Regions from separate parts of the Microbacterium sp. NPDC058062 genome, predicted to be linked through region 2. Evidence: riboswitches for the same ligand, from Rfam matches in the RefSeq annotation. Region 2 holds a riboswitch; the other holds the start of a gene.
What was found. A riboswitch is a leader RNA that binds a small molecule or an ion and turns the genes downstream of it on or off. The one in region 2 is predicted to bind thiamine pyrophosphate.
Positions count from the first base shown of each region.

Region 1: another riboswitch for thiamine pyrophosphate. It lies ahead of thiM (hydroxyethylthiazole kinase); the one in region 2 lies ahead of ACFVSU_RS09285 (ECF transporter S component).

Region 1 covers NZ_JBHVSC010000007.1:149,785-153,188, forward strand. Annotated here, with positions in the region: gene ACFVSU_RS20485 (DNA polymerase III subunit gamma and tau) at 1-1,595, opposite strand, end outside; TPP riboswitch at 1,750-1,844, shown strand; gene thiM (hydroxyethylthiazole kinase) at 1,835-2,653, shown strand; gene thiE (thiamine phosphate synthase) at 2,650-3,324, shown strand; gene ACFVSU_RS20500 (bifunctional hydroxymethylpyrimidine kinase/phosphomethylpyrimidine kinase) at 3,321-3,404, shown strand, end outside.
Region 2 covers NZ_JBHVSC010000003.1:5,771-9,174, forward strand. Annotated here, with positions in the region: gene ACFVSU_RS09280 (ABC transporter ATP-binding protein) at 1-1,310, opposite strand, end outside; gene ACFVSU_RS09285 (ECF transporter S component) at 1,312-1,956, opposite strand; TPP riboswitch at 1,949-2,058, opposite strand; gene ACFVSU_RS09290 (D-alanyl-D-alanine carboxypeptidase family protein) at 2,096-3,404, shown strand, end outside.

The DNA.
Region 1 (3,404 bases), on a different contig from region 2:
GTGCCAGCGGAACCGCCGGACCCAGCGGCAGCGTCGTGACGGGCGATGTACTTCACGCGGATGCCGAGCACGGCCAGAATCGCCTGACGCAGGTCTTCGCTGGGGCCTTTGCCCGCGGCGAGCTGCTTGAACTTCGCGACGTCGCTCTGGCTCGAGAACGCCAGGGTCAGCACGTCGTCGTCGAGCGCCACGGTGCGGGCACCCGAAGCGAGCATCCACGACGAGCGGCTCACGTTCTCGAGCTGCGCGAGAACCTGCGGCCACGCCTGCTGGAGGCGGTCGAGCGTGACCGGGCCGGCGGGGACGGGAGGGGTCGCCACGGGCGCAGCCTCGGCAGGCTGCGCGGCTGGAGCCGGCGCCGCCGCCACGGCGGGCGCGGCAGCAGCGGCTGCAGGCGCGGCCGCTGCAGATGCTGCGGGCGCGGGCGCCGCGGGAGCTGTCGTCGCGGGGGCCGGTGCAGCGGCCATCGCCGGCGCGGCGACGGGAGCGGCGCCGGCGCCGCGCGCCAGCACGCGGGCGACCATCAGCTCGAGCTGCAGGCGCGGCGAGGTGGCGCCGGTCATGTCGTCGAGCGTCGCGATGACGAGGTCGGCGATGTGCGACAGCCGCGACGGACCGAAGGCGTCGGCCTGGCGCTGCATGCGCGCGAGGTCTTCGGCCGAGACGCCCCGCAGCACGGCGGCGGCGCCCTGGCCGGCCGCGGACACGACGATGAGGTCGCGCAGGCGCTCGAGCAGATCGTCGACGAATCGGCGCGGGTCCTGTCCGGTCTGCACCACGCGGTCGACCGCGGCGAAGGCAGCCGCCGCGTCGGAGGCGGCGAAGGCGTCGATCACCTCGTCGAGCAGCTCGGCGTGGGTGTAGCCCAGCAGCGCGACCGCGCGGGCGTAGGTGACCTTGGCGTCTTCCGAGCCGGCGATCAGCTGGTCGAGCAGCGACAGGGTGTCTCGGGGCGATCCGCCGCCCGCGCGTACGACGAGCGGCAGGACGCCCTGCTCGACGTTCACACCCTCCTGGGCGCACAGCTGCTCGACGTACTCGAGCATCGCGGCCGGGGGCACGAGGCGGAACGGGTAGTGGTGGGTGCGCGACCGGATGGTGCCGATGACCTTCTCGGGCTCGGTCGTCGCGAAGATGAACTTCACGTGGTCGGGCGGCTCTTCGACGAGCTTGAGCAGGGCGTTGAAGCCCTGCGGGGTTACCATGTGCGCCTCGTCGAGGATGAAGATCTTGAAGCGGTCGCGGGCCGGCGCGAACACCGCGCGCTCGCGCAGGTCGCGGGCGTCGTCGACACCGTTGTGGCTGGCCGCGTCGATCTCGACGACATCGAGCGAACCCCCGCCGCCACGGCCCAGCTCGACGCAGCTGTCGCACGTGCCGCACGGCGTGTCTGTCGGACCCTGAGCGCAGTTGAGGCAGCGGGCGAGAATGCGCGCCGACGTGGTCTTTCCGCACCCGCGGGGGCCGGAGAACAGATACGCATGACCGACCCGGTCGCCGCGCAGCGCGGTCATGAGCGGCTCGGTGACCTGCGACTGCCCGATCATCTCGCCGAACGACTCGGGCCGGTAGCGGCGGTAGAGGGCGGTGGTCACTCCCCCAGCCTACGGCGTGGGGCCGACACTTCGGCAGGCTCAGCGCATCGCATCGCGACCGCGACTCGAGAGCTCGGCGACCGTGACCGGACGCGCACGGCGCACGCCGAGGACACACGGCGATCGGCCGTCGAGATCCCCTGCTAGATTGCTCGGCAGTGACACGGGGTGCCCGCACGGCGGGCTGAGAACACACCCGTCGAACCTGATCTCGATCATGCGAGCGAAGGGATGTCGCGATGAACGCGCGCACCGAAGCCCACCTGTCCGCCCTCTCCCCCGCCGCCGCGCTGACGGTGCTGCGGGAGACCTCGCCCCTGGTGCAGTGCATCACCAATGCGGTGGTGACGAACTACACGGCGAACGCGCTCCTGGCGGTGGGCGCCGCCCCCGCCATGTGCGACATCCCGGGCGAGGCCGGACTCTTCGCCGGCGTGGCCGACGGCGTGCTGGTGAACCTGGGCACCCCCACCGCCGAGCAGCGCGAGGCCGCCCGCGAAGCGGTGCGGGCCGGCACCCCGTGGGTGCTCGACCCGGTCGCGGTCGGCGTTCTGCCCGTGCGCACCGCTCTCGCCGCCGAACTGCTCGAGCACCGTCCCGCCATCGTCCGCGGCAACGCCTCCGAGATCCTCGCCGTGGCCGGCGAAGGCGGCGGCGGTCGCGGAGTCGACGCGACGGACGGGACGGATGCTGCGGCCGGCGCCGCGCGGTCGCTCGCGCTGCGCACCGGCGGCGTGGTGGCCGTGTCGGGCCCGGTCGACCTCGTGACCGACGGCGAGCGCGTGGTCCGCATCCACGGTGGGGACGCGCTGCTCACGCGCGTCACCGGCGGCGGCTGTTCGCTCGGCGCGGTGATGGCCGCGCTCGTCGGCGTGTGCGCTCCGTTCGAAGCGGCGGTGGCGGCATCCGTCCTCTACGCGGCCGCGTCGGAACGGGCCGCGGCCCGCGCGGACGGACCGGGAACCTTCGCCGTGGCGTTCCTCGACGCGCTCGACGCCGTCGCCGCAGCGCCGGCCGAGCTCGACGCGCGCGTCGCCGACGTGCTGGCGACCCGATGAGCGGGCTCGGCGCGCGTCTCGCACTGCACCTCGTGACCGACGACCGCCTGCCGTTCGACCGGCTGGTCGACGTGGTCGACGCCGCAGCGGGCGCGGGGGTCGACGTCGTGCAGCTCCGGGCGAAGTCGGTGACCGCCCGGGAACTGCTGCGCCAGGCGCGAGCGCTGTCGGACGTCATCGACCGCCGCTGCCTGCTCCTCATCAACGACCGCGTCGACGTGGCCGTGGCAGCGCGGGATGCCGGGGCCCGCGTCGACGGCGTGCACCTCGGCCAGAGCGACCTGCCGCCGGAGACCGCGCGGCGCCTGCTCGGTGCGCACGCGGTGATCGGATGGACCGCGAACTCCGCGGAGCACCGTGCCGCGGCACATCTCCCCCGCCGCGGCACGATCGACTACCTCGGCGTCGGCGTCATCCGGCCGACGTCGACGAAGCCCGACCACCCGCCGACGCTCGGCGTCGAGGGCTTCGCCGCGTTCGCCGCGGGCACCGACCTGCCGTGCGTCGCGATCGGCGGAGTCGTCGAGTCGGATGTCGCGGCGCTCCGCGACGCCGGGGCCGCGGGCATCGCGGTCGTGTCGGCGATCTGCGGCGCGGACGACCCGGCGGCGGCGACCCGCGCGCTGCGGGATCGGGCCGATGCGCCCTCGCTCGAGGGGGTCGCGCGGTGACCGACACGGCGCTCGCCGCGCCCGCACCGACGCCGGTTCGCGCGGCGGCGATCCCGCGGGTGCTCAGCATCGCCGGCACC
Region 2 (3,404 bases):
AAGGTCGGTTCGTCGAGCACGATCACCGGGGGCGCGTCGGCGAGCACGGTCGCGACCGAGAGCCGGCGCTTCTGCCCGCCCGACAGCGTGAACGGGTTCGCGGCGGCGAGCGGCGCGAGGTGCAGCCGCTCGAGCAGCTCGTCGACGATCTGGTCGACGGCGGCAGGGGCGACGCCGCGCGAACGCGGCCCGATCGCGAGCTCGTCACGCACGGTCGAGGCGAGGAACTGGTGCTCGGGCTCCTGGAACACCGTGCCGATGCGCGTGAGCAGCTCGCGCGACGTCCACTTCGAGGGGCGCCGGCCGGAGCGGCCCGCGAGTTCCGGCGCGGACTCGACGCGGCCCGCCGCCTCAGGCAGCAGCCCCGCGAGCGTCAGGGCGAGCGTCGACTTGCCGGCGCCGTTCGGCCCGGTGATCACGGTCGCGGCCGCGCGCGGCACGGCGAGGTCGAGCCCCGCGCGCACGATCGTGCGGCCGTCACGGGAGATCGAGAGAGCGGATGCCGCGACCGCCGTCGGCGCGTCGGCCCGGGTGGAAGCGAGGACCGGCAGATCGACCGGGTGGCCCGGCACCCACACGCCGGCCGCTGCGAGCGTGGCGCCGTGGCGCGCGAACACCTCGGCGGGCGTGCCGTCGGCGAGGAGGCCGCCGTCGGCCCCGACCACGATGACGCGGTCCATGAGATCGGCCCACACCGCGGTGCGATGCTCGATCACGACGAGCGTCGCGCCGGTGTCGCGCACCACACGCTCGACCGCGTCGCGCACCTCGCGGACGCCGTCCGGGTCGAGGTTGGCGGTGGGCTCGTCGAGCAGGAGCACCCCGGGCCGCATCGCCAGCACCCCGGCGAGGGCGAGGCGCTGCTTCTGTCCCCCGGAGAGCGCCTTGGTCGGCCGGGTCAGCGGAACGTCGAGCCCGACGGCATCCAGCGCCTCTACGACCCGAGCGGGGATCCGGGCGGCCGGAACACCGAGGTTCTCGCAGCCGAACGCCACGTCGTCGCCCACCTTCGAGAGCACGACGCCGGCGTCGGGGTCCTGCAACACGAGCCCGACGCGACCGCGGTGAGCCTCGGCGCGCTCGCCGTCGATGAGGAGCGTGCCGGTCTCGTCCCCCTCGTCGGCGCCGCCGAGGAGACCTGCCATGCCGGCGAGGAGCGTCGACTTGCCCGCGCCGGATGCGCCGAGCAGGAGCACGCGCTCCCCGGGCTCGATCGTGAACGAGACGTCGTGGACGGCAGCGGCCCGGCGGCCGCCGTAGCGCCACCCCCAGCCCGCCGCGGTGATGCGGGCGGGGCGGGTCGCCGTCACGTCAGACCTCGCGGCGCGCTTCGCGTCCGACGGCGAAGCGGTTGAGGGCACCGGTCGCGGCCAGCCCGCGCACCGCGATCCAGCCGACGAGGCCCGCGAGCAGCGCGCCCGAGACCGCCAGCGACACCAGGTAGATCACGTTGAACTCGAGGGTCTTCAGGATGTTCGGCGAGCTGCCGTAGAACAGCTCGAACACCCACGCGCCCACCGCGGCGCCGACACCGGCGAGCATCGCGACGGGCAGCGTGAAGCGGCGGTAGAGGAAGATCGCGAACACGAGCTCGGCGCCGAGGCCCTGCACGATGCCCGAGAAGAGCGTCGAGACGCCCCACACGTTGCCGATGAGCATCGACACGAGCGCGGCGATCACCTCGACGAGCAGCGCGGCGCCCGGCTTGCGGATGACGAGGCCGCCGATGACGCCGCCGATGAGCCAGATGCCGACGGCGATGCCGCCGAGGCCGGGGGTGAGGCCGTCCATGGCGACGAACCAGGTGCCGCCGATGGTGTTCCAGGCCCAGAAGACCAGGCCGATCGCGACGCCGAGCACCGCGGCGACGACGATGTCGACGACCCGCCAACGCAGGCTCCGCGGGGCCTTCGAGTGAGCCGCAACGGGGGTGGATGCGGACGTGGACGCGTGCATATTTGCTCCTCCCTGCGCCGGCATGATCCGGATCAGGTTCGACGGTCGAAGCGTGGATCGCTTCCTCTCAGCCCGGCTCACCGGACTCCCGTGGTGTTGGCGACGAGTATACCGCCGGTTCAGCAGGTATTTTGGGGGGGTGACTTCGGACGACACCCCTGCACGCACGCGTCGCGCGCGACGCGCGCAGACCGGTGCCGTCCCGGTTTCAGGTTCCGAAGACGCGCCCGACGGCGGCATCCTCACGATCCAGACAGGTGAGACGGATGCTGTCTACCCGCCGTCGAGCACCGCTCCGGTGGACGTGACCGCGGTCGCTCCGACGATCGCGACGGTGCCCGTCGCCGACGTGCCGTCGGTTGCGACGTGGAACCCCGCGGAGCTCGTCGAGCCGTCGGACTTCGCGCTTCGGACGATCACCACCGCGCCGACACCCACCGAGGTCGCCGGCGAACACACCGCGCTGGCCTGGGTCGACGAAACGGTCGTCGAGCACGGCGCCGCCCCCGCCGATCTGACCGCGGCCGCGACCCCGTACGTGGCGGTCGAGACCGACCTCCTCTCCGACGCCCCGCGCCGCTCCCCGTTCCGCGCCGCCGTCGTGGTGCCCACGCTCGCGATCGCGGCGGTCGTCGGCGCGTACGCGGCGACGACCCTGCTGTGGCCGCTCCACGCCGTCGCGCCCACCGTCACCGCGATGGAGGTGCAGCCGATCGCGGCGCCCGCCGCCGCGCCCGCGTGGCCTGCCGAGGGCAGCGCGGCCGAGGCGGTCGCCGGCATCCCCGGAACGCTCGCCTCCACGGCCGACCCCGACGCGATCGCCAGCATCACCAAGATCGTGACCGCGCTGGTCGTGCTCGAGGAGATGCCGCTCGCCGTGGGCGAGCAGGGGCCGGAGTACCGCTTCACGTCGGCGGACCGCTCGCGCTACTGGCAGTACCGCGCAGGCGGCGAGTCCGCGCTCGACGTCCCCGTGGGAGGCTCCCTCACCGAGTACCAGATGCTCGAGGGCATGCTCATCGGCTCGGCGAACAACTACGCCGACCGGCTGGCCCAGGGCATCTGGCCCTCCGACGCCGTCTACGCCTCCGCCGCCAACTCCTGGCTCACCGCCCACGGTGTCCCCGGGATCACCGTCCGCGAACCCACCGGCATGGACCCGCGCAACGCCGCGAGTCCCGAGGCCCTCGTGACGCTCGCGCAGAAGGCGCTCGCCAACCCGGTCATCGCCGAGATCGTCGCGAAGCAGTCCGTCGACCTCCCGGGGGCCGGGCACGTCGAGAACACGAACGGCCTCCTCGCCGATCCGGGCGTGGTGGGCCTCAAGACCGGCACGCTGGACGCCTGGAACCTGCTCTCGGCGAAGGACGTCACGATCGGCGACAAGACCGTGCGCCTCTACGCGTCGGTGCTGGGTCAGCCGAACGACGAGGCCCGACTCGCCGCGT